4 regions of the Lysinibacillus sp. NPDC093216 genome follow, and region 4 is predicted to be linked to each of the others. Evidence: riboswitches for the same ligand, from Rfam matches in the RefSeq annotation. Region 4 holds a riboswitch; each other region holds the start of a gene.
The links. A riboswitch is a leader RNA that binds a small molecule or an ion and turns the genes downstream of it on or off. The one in region 4 is predicted to bind S-adenosylmethionine.
Positions count from the first base shown of each region.

Region 1: it holds a riboswitch for S-adenosylmethionine, as region 4 does, so the genes downstream of both, ACQKOG_RS05700 (cyclase family protein) here and ACQKOG_RS22165 (MetQ/NlpA family ABC transporter substrate-binding protein) in region 4, are expected to answer to the same signal.
Region 2: it holds a riboswitch for S-adenosylmethionine, as region 4 does, so the genes downstream of both, ACQKOG_RS04165 (Na+/H+ antiporter NhaC family protein) here and ACQKOG_RS22165 (MetQ/NlpA family ABC transporter substrate-binding protein) in region 4, are expected to answer to the same signal.
Region 3: it holds a riboswitch for S-adenosylmethionine, as region 4 does, so the genes downstream of both, ACQKOG_RS25080 (bifunctional homocysteine S-methyltransferase/methylenetetrahydrofolate reductase) here and ACQKOG_RS22165 (MetQ/NlpA family ABC transporter substrate-binding protein) in region 4, are expected to answer to the same signal.

Region 1 covers NZ_JBNNVB010000003.1:203,833-206,977, forward strand. Annotated here, with positions in the region: gene ACQKOG_RS05690 (MFS transporter) at 1-1,075, shown strand, start outside; gene ACQKOG_RS05695 (hypothetical protein) at 1,230-1,646, shown strand; SAM riboswitch class I at 1,793-1,897, shown strand; gene ACQKOG_RS05700 (cyclase family protein) at 1,998-2,735, shown strand; gene ACQKOG_RS05705 (DedA family protein) at 2,788-3,145, opposite strand, start outside.
Region 2 covers NZ_JBNNVB010000002.1:349,440-352,584, forward strand. Annotated here, with positions in the region: gene ACQKOG_RS04165 (Na+/H+ antiporter NhaC family protein) at 529-1,809, opposite strand; SAM riboswitch class I at 1,918-2,025, opposite strand; gene ACQKOG_RS04170 (hypothetical protein) at 2,264-2,611, opposite strand; gene crcB (fluoride efflux transporter CrcB) at 2,642-2,971, opposite strand; gene crcB (fluoride efflux transporter CrcB) at 2,968-3,145, opposite strand, start outside.
Region 3 covers NZ_JBNNVB010000038.1:34,004-37,148, forward strand. Annotated here, with positions in the region: gene ACQKOG_RS25080 (bifunctional homocysteine S-methyltransferase/methylenetetrahydrofolate reductase) at 1-1,160, opposite strand, end outside; SAM riboswitch class I at 1,253-1,351, opposite strand; gene ACQKOG_RS25085 (protoporphyrinogen oxidase) at 1,477-2,865, opposite strand; gene ACQKOG_RS25090 (protoglobin domain-containing protein) at 3,138-3,145, opposite strand, start outside.
Region 4 covers NZ_JBNNVB010000027.1:55,328-58,472, reverse strand. Annotated here, with positions in the region: gene ACQKOG_RS22170 (pyridoxal phosphate-dependent aminotransferase) at 1-937, shown strand, start outside; SAM riboswitch class I at 1,125-1,229, shown strand; gene ACQKOG_RS22165 (MetQ/NlpA family ABC transporter substrate-binding protein) at 1,320-2,153, shown strand; gene ACQKOG_RS22160 (methionine ABC transporter ATP-binding protein) at 2,259-3,145, shown strand, end outside.

The sequences.
Region 1 (3,145 bases), on a different contig from region 4:
TACAGAAGATTTCGGTATAACGTTAAGTACTGCGGGTTTAACCGTATCCATATATGCACTAGGTGTAACTATTGGTGCACCGCTTTTAACAGCCTTAACATCGCGCCTTAGTCGTAAAAATGTATTGCTGCTCGTCATGGTGCTTTTTATTATCGGGAATTTACTTGCAGCTCTAGCACCCTCATTCTCATTACTACTTGCCGGCCGTGTTATTTCAGCATTAGCACATGGCGTGTTTATGTCTATTGCCTCTGTAATCGCTGCAGATGTTGTGGCACCTAATAAACGAGCAAGTGCAATAGCTTTTATGTTCACAGGGTTAACATTAGCAACTGTCACAGGCGTCCCGCTAGGAACTTTTATTGGACAAGTAACTGACTGGCGAATGTCATTCATTTTCATTGTTTTAATTGGTATTATCGGGTTAATTAGTAATACTCTGCTTGTGCCGAGTCAGTTATCGAAAGGTAAACCAATATCTATTCGAGATATCGGGAAAGTATTAGGGAACATACAAATGCTATTAATTCTCTTTATTACAGCAATCGGATACGGCGGCGTGTTTGTAGTATACACATATGTTTCCCCTATATTAGAGCAATATATGGGCTACTCACCTCAAGCAATTGTCATTATCTTAGTTGTATTCGGTATCTGTGTTGCTATCGGTAATACACTGGGTGGTCATTTTGCTAATAATAATCCATTACGTTCTATCTTTATTATCTTTATCGGCTTAGCATTAGCACTACTCGGCATCAACTTCTTTTTAGAATCATCAATCGTTGGATTAATAATGGTCTTTATGATGGGGCTATTTATGTTTATGAATGTACCGGGATTACAGCTTTATGCCGTTCAGCTTTCAGAAAAATATATACCATCAGCTATTTCAATGGCTTCAGCATTAAATATTTCAGCCTTTAACATTGGTATTTTTCTAGGATCATACATTGGAGGAATCATCGTTCGCCACCAATCATTAGCTCATACACCTATATACGGATTCGGCATGGTGATGCTTGCCGCAGCTACTACATTTCTATGGTTACTCTTTGATAGAAACAAACTTTGAAGATTTATCGGAACAATTTCAGTTTTTATCAACGGGTGACTCCTTGGGCAGACGAGACCCTGGAGTGAAGCGGTTCATCGGATGCCCCCAGGAAACACCGAAAGCCTTTGTTGTACATAATATATGGTATCAGCATAGGATAGGAGGAATTTAGTTGTATTACAATCCTTATCCGTATTTTGTCTATCCTAATTATTATCCAACATGGGCATGGGCAATGGCCAATCAACCAACTACTCAACAACCTTTTAGACAGCTAGCAATGCCAACAAACCCAACGAATAGAAGTCCATTTCCACCCGTCAATACAAATAGATTGAAGACTTCTGCGAAACGGATCAAAGCTATTATGAAGCAAGCACAGATACTTACGGATAAAATTGATGAATCCGAGCCATTTGCACATGATCTTATGAACGCAGCACAGCAATCAAATAAAACAGAAGTTGAAAAATTAATCACGTCAACAGGCATTACTTTAAAATTCGAAACGAACTATACACCAGATGGATTTCGAATAACATTTACTGATCAAGGCTGTTGTAAGCTAACATTAATTTTGAATTGGTGAAGAGTTGGCCCTTTGAAGAGGGCCACTTTTTTTGCCTTTAGCATCTTTATGAATTTTAACCTTGTATCCCTATTGAACTTGTAAACTATAAATAAATATGCTAAAGTGTTTGTAATCTTTATTTCTGAAAATTCTTATATTGTTTTTTCTTATCAAGAGAGACGGAGGGATTGGCCCTATGAAGTCTCAGCAACCAGCCTATAGGTATGGTGCTAATTCCAATTGGCGAAATTTAGCCTTGAAGATGAGAAGACTTACTTTAGTTGCTTTGCACAAGAGTCCTCTTTCTACAAGGAGGGCTCTTTTTTATTGTTACATCCAAAAATAATTAAAAGAAAGCAGGAAGATATTATGGCAAACGAACTTTTACAAGCAATTCAACTATTGAAATCGAAAGAATGGGTGGATTTAACACATACATTTGGTCCTAATTCGCCCCACTTCTTTATGTTTGATGATGCAAAATTTGAAACATTATTTTCCCATGATGATGGCTTCTTTGCGCAGCAATTCACTTTCCCTGGGCAATACGGAACACATATCGATCCACCTATCCATTTTGTGCGAGATACACGCTATTTAGAGGAATTGGAGCTAAAAGAACTAGTGCTACCACTAATCGTTATTGATAAATCAAAAGAAGCCGAAGTAAATAACGACTTCACGTTAAGTGTTCAAGATATTCTTGACTTTGAAGCTGAAAATGGGGAAATTGAAACAGGTACCTTTGTTGCGTTGCGTACCGATTGGAGTAAACGTTGGCCAGATAAAGAATCTTTCAGCAACAAAGACGCTGATGGCAATAATCATATTCCTGGCTGGGGATTAGAAGCGTTACAATTTTTATTCGGCGAACGAAAAGTAAGTGCTATTGGCCACGAAACCTTTGATACGGATTCAGCAACAGATTTTCGTAAAAATGGTAAGCTAGATGGCGAATATTTTGTGCTTGAGCAAGATACTTACCAAATTGAGCTCATGACAAATTTGGATAAGCTCCCTCCAAAAGGTGCTGCTATTTTCAATATTGTACCAAAGCCTGAGAAAGCCTCTGGATTCCCTGTGCGTTCATTTGCAATATTGCCTTAAAAGATAAAAAGGTCTGATTCACAACCTGAGTAGGTATTGAATCAGACCTTTTTTACTTTGGCGAATTCCTTTTTTTGAAAATAAAATAAACGATTAACATTAGTATTAGGAACAATACTATAAGATAAATACTGTAGCGGGATAAATATACCCCAACATAACGCCAGTTCTCCCCAAGTACCTTTCCTAAGGTAATAAAAGTAAATGTCCAAATAACTGCTCCCGTATAGGCAAAGAAAGCAAATTTTTTATAAGGATAATTATTGATAGCCGCAATATATGCTGTAAGATGACGCACACCAGGAATAAAATATCCTATTAATAATAATCCCGGCCCTATTTTTGCAAATAATTTTCTAGTAAAGTCAATTTTCTGTTCAGTAATGTGGATTTTTGGACCGTATTTTTGC
Region 2 (3,145 bases), on a different contig from region 4:
TTTCAATAAGAAATAATAGTAGATTATTTTTATTTTATCAATGATAAGATTTACGAAGGAATTTTATCCTGTATTTGGTATTATTTAATCAAGGGACAGTCAATAATTTTGTGTAAATGACAATCCAACCTTTTCGTATAGATCAAAGAATGATTTTGTTTTTAGGAAGGTTAGTTTCAGACATAGCCGAGGTTGATTATGTAGGTACAGCCCTTACTTTTCAAATGTGTATTGGTTTCTTACTTACTATATTTTCAATAAATCTAATCCCTATTATACTGAGGATCATTGGATGGGAGTGGATCTTTACAATATTAGCGATTGGACCTATTCTTGGAATTGGATTTATGTTCAAATATAGACGCTACGAAATAACTAATGAGAAAGTGTAATTGTAACTTTTAAGTATTATCTCTATCACAAAAAATGAATAGCCTCAAATAAAAAATCCAATCGTTTTGATTATTTCTTTCAAAACAATTGGATTATTTTAATGGTAAAACAATATTTTTTTTTAAGTGATGAAGCTCAGGCTTTCTTTTCTTTCGGGTATCCGATGAGGATAGCAATGGTTCCGCAAATTCCTATAAGGACTGGATAGAAAGAGTATTGCAGCATGCTCACTGGCGATATTCCGGCTACGCTTGCGGCTGCCAGGAATTGGGCTCCGTATGGCAGTAGACCTTGGATCGTACAGGAGAAAATATCTAATATACTTGCGGATTTTCTCGGCTCAATCTCATACTGTTCAGCAATATTTTTTGCAAGTGGACCAGCAATTAAAATAGCAATCGTATTATTGGCCGTAGATAAATTTGTTAAACCCACTAGGCCGGCAATGCCAAATTCAGCACCTTTTTTCGATTTAATCCTTTTTGTTGCAAGGTGAAGTAGAAAGTCAATCCCTCCGTTAAACTTAATAACCTCCACCATTCCAGCTATTAATATCGCAAGGAATGCCATTTCATACATGCCTGACATTCCTTCGCCGATCTTTTGAAAAAGGCTCATTAAGTGATAGCTGCCATCCGCTAAGCCAACAGCCCCGGCAAGAACAATCCCAGATGCCAGAACAAGGAAAACATTCATTCCAGCTAACGCTAAAATAATAACCAAAACATAGGGAACAATTTTTACCCAACTATAGCTTAAATGCTCCACTTGTGCAGTTTCACCCATTGTGATAACTCCTAAAATAAGGCTCGTTACAATAGCTGCCGGCAACACAATCCAAAAATTCACCTTAAATTTATCCTTCATTTGTGCACCTTGTGAACGAACGGCAGTAATTGTTGTATCTGAAATAAAAGATAAATTATCGCCAAACATCGAACCGCCAACAATCGCTGCCATTACTAAAGCCATGGAAAGGTCGATATGCTCGCTTATCCCAACTCCAATTGGAGCCAGTGCAACAATCGTTCCCACCGATGTACCCATTGATAGGGAGATAAAGCAGGCGATGATGAACAAGCCTACGACAAGTAAGTTTGGCGGAACGACCGATAAAGCAAAGTTTACAGTGGAGTCCACTGCCCCCATGCCTTTTGCTACCGCTGAAAAGGCACCAGCCAAGAGAAAAATAATGACCATCAGCATGACATTTAAGTTTCCTGCGCCTTTGCAAAAAATATCAACCTTTTGCGCAAACGATTCTTTTCGATTCATTGCCAAAGCCACAGCGCCTGAAATAGAAATGGCTACAATGACAGGGAAGGCGTAAAAATCACCTGTAATAACCCCTGAACCAATAAATAAAATTAAAAAAACAACAAATGGGATCAGCGCCCATGGATTCTCTTTCTTCATGTCTACCTCCAAAAAATAAAATTGGACACGTCTTTTGTCCATTCTTTTTACGATAAAAAGGCCTCTTCTTGTAACAACAAGAAGAGGCCTTATATCTATAAAACACTCCTCTTATCTATCAAGCCTTTGCCTGCTGGATTTGGCACAGTAACTTAAATCATAAGTTCCGCTGCCGAGATTTCATCGGGCCAGTCCCTCCATCTCTCTTGATAAGAAGCAAATATATTATTTTTTTCACAATAATAAATATTATAATAAAAAGTCGATTTTTGCAACATATTTTTAATCAAGCTTGGTTTAAAAGCTATATTAATTAAGGAAATTGAACAAGTAAGAGGTTTAGAGGATAGGAAAGCGTGAATTTTTGGTGTCGCTGTTTTTACGCAGCACAACTTGATTTAACAACTGAAAGGGGGAAAAAGGAGGCGCCCTTAGAATTGGAGGGGCGCCTCACCTAAAACATTTGTGGTAAAAATTCCGTCATAAAGCGTTGATTTTTACGTAGCCATATTTTTAAAATCATACGATGTGTTAGGAGGCGTTGTCTTTTTTGTGGTCTAGCCTTTGCTTCTATTAAACTTTGTAGTAGAGTGCAGGTTTCTGTTGCCAATCCTTGAGAATCAACGAGGACGTCAAGTTTATAATCAATTAACTGAGTAGCCTGAACCTTTGCAAGTAATTGTGCAAAGCGAGTATTCATTTCTGGAAAGTTTTCTTCTAGTTCTAAGTCGATTAAAGTATATAATGTTTGTTCAATTTCAGCTTCGAGCGCTTGTAATTGTTCAATGGACGGCTGTGTCAAAAAATCACCTCTAGTATTTCAAAAATGCTGCTACACAAGGACAAAGCCAAGTGCCGCGAAAAGTAAACCGAATAAAACTGTAGTGCATATATAAATAATCGCTTGCCTCCATTTTTTCTGCTCTAAGAGTTGCAAACATTCAAAACCAAATGTTGAAAAGGTCGTATATGCTCCTAAAAAACCAAGCCCTATAAACTGCCAAATCCAATCATTTGGATGTAATGCAAATAGAAAGCCAAGTGCAAAAGAACCCGTTATATTAATAAAAAATGTTGCCCATGGGTATGTATGGACAATCAATCTTCCTAGATAAAATCTTGTTAGTGCACCCAAAAATCCACCGATACCAATCATTATCATACGAAGCGCCCCTTTGCTAGTTTAAATCCTAGCCATGCACAAGCTAAACCGCCAAAAACACTTACAAAAATATAAAGAACGGCTTGTAGCCATTTACTATCCTGCAAAAGTAATAGCGTTTCTAAAGAAAATGTTGAAAAGGTTGTAAAAGCACCAAAAAAGCCAGTACCAATT
Region 3 (3,145 bases), on a different contig from region 4:
CATGTTATATGGGTTAACGGGCGTACCCCGTGTGTTTCTTTCAGTAAGGCACCCATTGCGACATTACTAATCCTTGGAGAAGCAAGAGAGTTATCGGCCATCATGACTACATCTGCGCCCGCCTCATATATTTTTTTTGCACCTTCAATAAAGCCTTCAATTTCTAAATGTCTTGGTGTATCTAATTCCACAATAACCGAGCGTTCACGTTTTACTTTTTCATGTAATGGCTCATAATTTGCTGGCTCTGCCTCACGGACAATCTCTACTTTTTCTGGTTTTGCATACTTTTCCTCGACCGGGGATAGCTCCTCTAAGTACTTTTTCACTGCAGCAATATGCTTTGGTGTCGTTCCACAACAGCCACCAATTAAACGTACCCCCTGATCACGAAGCGCTACAGCTGCTCGACCAAAATAATCTGCCTCCGACTCATAAACGACACGCCCATCCTCCAAATCAAGAAGAGAGGCGTTCGGATACGCTGACATAAATGCCTTCTCAGGAAGCTCTACTCCTTCAAATGCTTGTATAGTATGGTGAGGGCCTAAGCGACAGTTAACTCCTACGATATCTGCACCTAACGCTTCAAGTTTATATAAGGCGTTATTTAAGCTCATTCCATTTTGCAAAATTCCGGGTTCGTGCATAGAAACTTGAGCGATAATCGGTAATTTCGTTTTAGCTCGCAGCATTGTTAAAGTCGCCGTTAGCTCTTCAAAGTCATAATAAGTTTCAAGTAAAAGACCATCTGGATTTCCTGCCAGTAAAACTGTTGCCTGCTCATCAACGGTTGCTAAAATTTCTTCTAACGTTGCGTCACTTTTACGAATACCACGGATTCCTCCAATTGTACCTAAAACAAATTGTCCACCATCTGCCGCTGCTCGTTTTGCAATCGTTATAGCAGCTTCATTAAACTGCTGTACACGAGATTCTAACCCATAGCGGGCTAATTTTATGGCATTAGCTCCGTAAGTATTCGTCTGAATAATATCAGCACCAGCTGCAATATATTCTCTATGAATCTTTTCAATTAATTCAGGTCTCTGTACATTCATTTCCTCATGACAGTACTCCAAGCCGTAGCCGTATAAAACTGTACCAATTGCACCATCTGCTGTTAGAACTTGCGTTTTTAACCTTTCAAGCAATTCCATAAAACTAACCTCTCTTCCCTAATCTTTAAAATAAAAAAAAGCCTTCTTTCATAAAAAAAGAAGGCTTTTACGTCATTTCGTAATTGTTTTCCTTCTCATCTTCGACACACGGTCTTCTGGATTTAGCACCTGACATTAAGTTGGTTGCTGAAGCTTCATAGGGCCAGTCCCTCTGCTTCTCTTGATAAGAATTTAGTATGAATTTTTTAAATAATTAAAAGAATCATATCGTTTACGAACGATTGAGTCAAGACTATTTCACTGAACAAAGGATAATTTTTACGAAATTTATAATATTTTGATTTATATCAAACAATTACGATAGTTTTTCTACAAGTTCTTCACCAATTTTTTTACCGTTTTGAATACATGCACCTATGCCTACTCCAAAATATGAGCATCCCGCTATTGATAAATTTGGATAGTTTTTCTCGAGCTCTTGTAAGAGACCTTGCAACGCTTCACGATGTGCCAAGTCGTACTTCGGCATCTGGTCGATCCATTTTGTCACGTCAACAACAGTTGGTTTTTCCTCAATCCCCAAGCTTTTTCTTACATCCTCAAGAGCAACTGCTGCTAACTCTTCATCTGTCATCATACGCAATCTCTCATACTCAGGGTTAATGCTCTTATAAAAAAGTCGTACAAGTAATTTCCCTTCTGCAGAGGTATGTTTCCACTTGCGGCTTGTCCACGTTGCTGCATTACAAATAACATCCGAATTATGTGACACAATATAGCCTGTTCCATCTGCTGGCAATCTATTATCGGGAACATCAAATCCTAAATAAATCGTAATGGCGGATGCAGTATTAAATTGTTTAAAATAGCCGTTCAACGATTCATCCTGTAATAAGCTTTGTACCGCTTCATTTGGCAGTGCCAATACAACATGATTTGCTTCAATCATTTTACCGTTTGCTAACGTAACAGAGTATAGATTCTCCTGCTTTTTAACACTAGTAGTGGCAATCCCTTTTATAATTTCTACATCCGTTAATGTTTCTTCAAGTCGATCAATTAGTGACGATAAACCATTTTTAAATGAAATAAATTTTTTGTTGGAGGCTTTCACAAATTGTTTCCTGTTTGCATCAAAACCTTTAATAATACTACCGTAATCGTTTTTGTAATCGATTAAATACGGTAAAGTCGAAGCAATTGAAAGTTGATTTAAATCTCCAGAATATACACCTGCAAGTACCGGCGCTATTTGGTTTTGAACAAGCTCCTCACCTAAATAATACGTTAAAAATTCCCCAATCGAGCTTTCTTTTGTAAACCTTTCATTCGGCATTGTTAAATCCTTTAACGCTTCTTTTTTACCTTCCTCAGATACAAGCGTGCTTTCCTCGAGAGATTGTAGGCTCATAGGAATACCGAACGTTGAGTCTGCTGGGATAGCATGTAGCTCATTATTTGTGTAAATATACGAAATACCTGTTTCGTTGTACACAAGATTTTGTTCAAAGTTTAGTTCCTCTACTAACTCCATGACACCTTTATGACGCGCTACAATAGAATCTGCTCCAGTTTCCATGATGAAGCCTTGTTCATATGCAGAGTGAAGCTTGCCACCAAGGTATGTATTTTTTTCAACAAGTACAAGTTTTACATCTAAGTTTTTCTCCTGAACTTGGCGTTGTAAATAATGCATCGTACACAATCCCGTAATTCCGCCACCTAATACAACAACTGTTTTCATATTAACCGCCCCTATTTTTAGTTCTTTATTTAGTATAAACTTTTTTTATCAAAAATTACGTTAAACCCTTTACAAATTTAGCAAAAATGGAGCTATCCAGCACATTGGACAGCTCCATTTTTTTATATTCAAATAGCATATATTCGCTAGAGGCTTTTATCTCCATAACGGAAATTATATATAAACAATTAATATAGTGTTATTTGTGCCTTAAAGTGTGTAGCGCCTTAATAGGAAACAACAATTTTCTTTGCCTTTTGCTTTTCTCTTCATTAATTTA
Region 4 (3,145 bases):
AAGTTTCTACAAACGCGAATACAATGTTGACATTGATCCTGACACAGAAGTAGCTATTCTCGGTGGTACGAAAATTGGTCTTGTTGAGTTACCGTTAGCCGTTTTAAACCCTGGTGATACTATGCTATTACCCGATCCTGGATATCCAGATTACTTATCAGGTGTCGTATTAGGCGATGTTAATTTTGAAGTTATGCCTCTTTTTGCAGAAAATAATTTTCTGCCTGATTATAATGCTTTATCCGATGCAGTAAAAGAAAAGGCGAAGATGCTTTACTTGAATTACCCGAATAACCCAACTGGCGGTACTGCAACACTTGAATTTTTCGAGGAAACAGTACGCTTTGCAAAAGAGCACAATATTATCGTAGCACATGATTTTGCCTACGGGGCGATTGGATTTGACGGCAATAAACCTATCAGCTTCCTGCAAGCTGACAGTGCAAAAGATGCCGGTATCGAAATGTATACATTATCCAAAACGTATAATATGGCAGGCTGGCGCATTGGTTTTGCAGTTGGTAACCCTGATATTGTTGCAGCCATTAACCTTATTCAAGATCATCTATTTTGTAGTCAATTCCCTGCCGTGCAACAAGCCGCGGCAGTTGCACTTACTGCTTCCCAGAGTTGCGCGGATAAACTAAGTGCGACTTATGAGCGTCGACGAAACGTCCTGATCGAAGAAGCTCAGCGAATTGGTTGGCAAGTAACAGCACCGAGAGGCTCTTTCTTTGCATGGCTCCCTGTTCCATTAGGTTTTACGAGTGAACAATTTGCCGATTTATTGCTCGACAAAGCTGATATCGCAGTAGCTGCAGGCAATGGCTTCGGTCAATATGGTGAAGGCTATGTGCGGGTTGGCTTACTTGTTAGCGAAGACCGCTTACGTGAAGCGATCAGTAGAATTGAAAAATTAAACTTATTTAACTCATGAAGTAGACTCTACCCGAAAAAATGTTCCATTAGCTCAAACTTGCTATGGGAACGGTTTTGTCTCTTTCTTGCGGATTCTTTCGCAACTAAATATTATAACAAAATAAAAAATTTTAAAAATTCAATTGACTTACTATATCCTATAATTTATATTAGTTCTATCGGATTTACAAAAAAATATTATAAATCTCTTATCAAGAGTAGCTGAGGGACTGGCCCTATGAAGCTCGGCAACCTCCTTTTTTAAGGAAGGTGCTAAATCCTGCAAACGATCATCGTTTGAAAGATAAGAGAGGACACTTTTTTATGAGCCTCTCTTAATTTTTTTAAGAGAGTTTTTTTTATTTTCAAAAACCGATAAAAAAACTTTGGAGGTATGTTTCATGAAAAAGAAAAATAAAATTTTATTAGGTTTAGCAAGTCTCACATTAGTAGCAGCATTAGTAGGCTGTGGTACTAAAGAAAATAGTAAGGATAGTCAAAGTAAGGCTATTAATGAAAATAAGATTGTAGTAGGTGTAACTTCTGGTCCACACGAACAAATTGCTGAGGTTGTAGCAAAAGTTGCCAAAGAAAATGGCTTAGAGGTAGAAGTAAAATCTTTCTCTGATTATGTTTTACCAAATACATCGTTAGCAGAGGGCGATCTTGATGTAAACAGTTATCAACACAAGCCATTCCTCGAGACATTTAACAAAGATCACAATACAGATTTAGTGCCAGTTGGAAAAACAATTTTAAATCCTCTAGGCATATACTCTGAGAAATATAAATCATTTGATGACGTTCCTGATGGTGCAACGTTCGGATTACCAAATGATCCAACAAACGGGGCTCGTGCTCTATTTGTCCTTCAAGAGGCGGGCTATATTAAATTAAAAGACGGTGCAGACTTAACAGCATCTATTCGCGATGTGGAAGAAAACAAAAAGAATTTGAAATTCATTGAATTAGAGGCTGCACAAATTCCAAAACAGCTTAGTGAAGTAGATGTAGCAGCTATTAATACAAACTTCGCTCTTGATGCTGGCATTAATCCTAAAAAAGACTCCATTCTTTTAGAATCTACGGACTCTCCATATGTGAATTACATTGTAGTACGTGCCGAAAACAAAGATGACCCAACGATCAAAAAATTTGTTGAAGCTTATCAATCTGATGAGGTACGCAATTTTATTGAAAAAGAATTCCAAGGCTCTGTAATTCCAAGCTGGTAAGTGACGATTAAGGACCATTCATAAAATCAAGAATCTGCGGGACTCCTACAGGAAAGCTAGCAGATTCTTGATTTATAGAAGGACTAAGAAAGGAGATATCACCGTATGATTCAACTAGAAAATATAACAAAAGAATTTAAAACTAAAAATGGTATCGTCAAAGCAGTAGATGGTATTAACTTGCATGTCAAAAAAGGTGAAATTCATGGGGTTATTGGCTACAGTGGTGCAGGAAAAAGTACTCTTATTCGCTGTGTCAATTTATTAGAACGTCCAACAACAGGAAAGGTATTAATCGATCATGTAGATATTACTTCCCTTTCTCTAAACGACCTTCGCAAAACTCGTCAAAAAATCGGGATGATATTCCAGCATTTTAACCTTTTAAAAACAGCGACTGTTTACAACAATATCTCGGTACCATTAAAGCTTCTAGGCTATAACGACTCCGAAGTGAAAAAACGCGTTGCAAAATATGCAGAAATTGTTGGCCTAACAGAGAAATTAGATAGCTATCCTAGCCAGCTTTCAGGTGGTCAAAAGCAACGTGTCGCTATTGCACGTGCCCTTGCCCAAGAGCCTGAGATTTTGCTCAGTGATGAAGCGACAAGTGCACTCGACCCCGAAACAACTGACGCCATTCTTGAGCTTCTCTTGAAAATTAATCGCGAGCTAGGCATCACTATTTTACTCATTACACATGAAATGAATGTTATTCAAAAAATTTGCGACGATGTATCTGTTCTTGAATCAGGGGCGGTTGTGGAATACGGCTCTGCTATAGACCTATTTTCAAAGCCTCAGCATCCAACGACACGAAAGTTTTTAAATACCATTTCTCAACGTAATTTATCCCCTTCCCTTATCGAGCAATTAAATGTTTCAGGAAGTGTTATTCGTTTAACATTCCTTGGTGAAAGTACAGGGAAACCATTACTAGCAGAAGTGAGTAAAGTTTATGATGTTCAACCGAATATTTTAACCGCCAATAT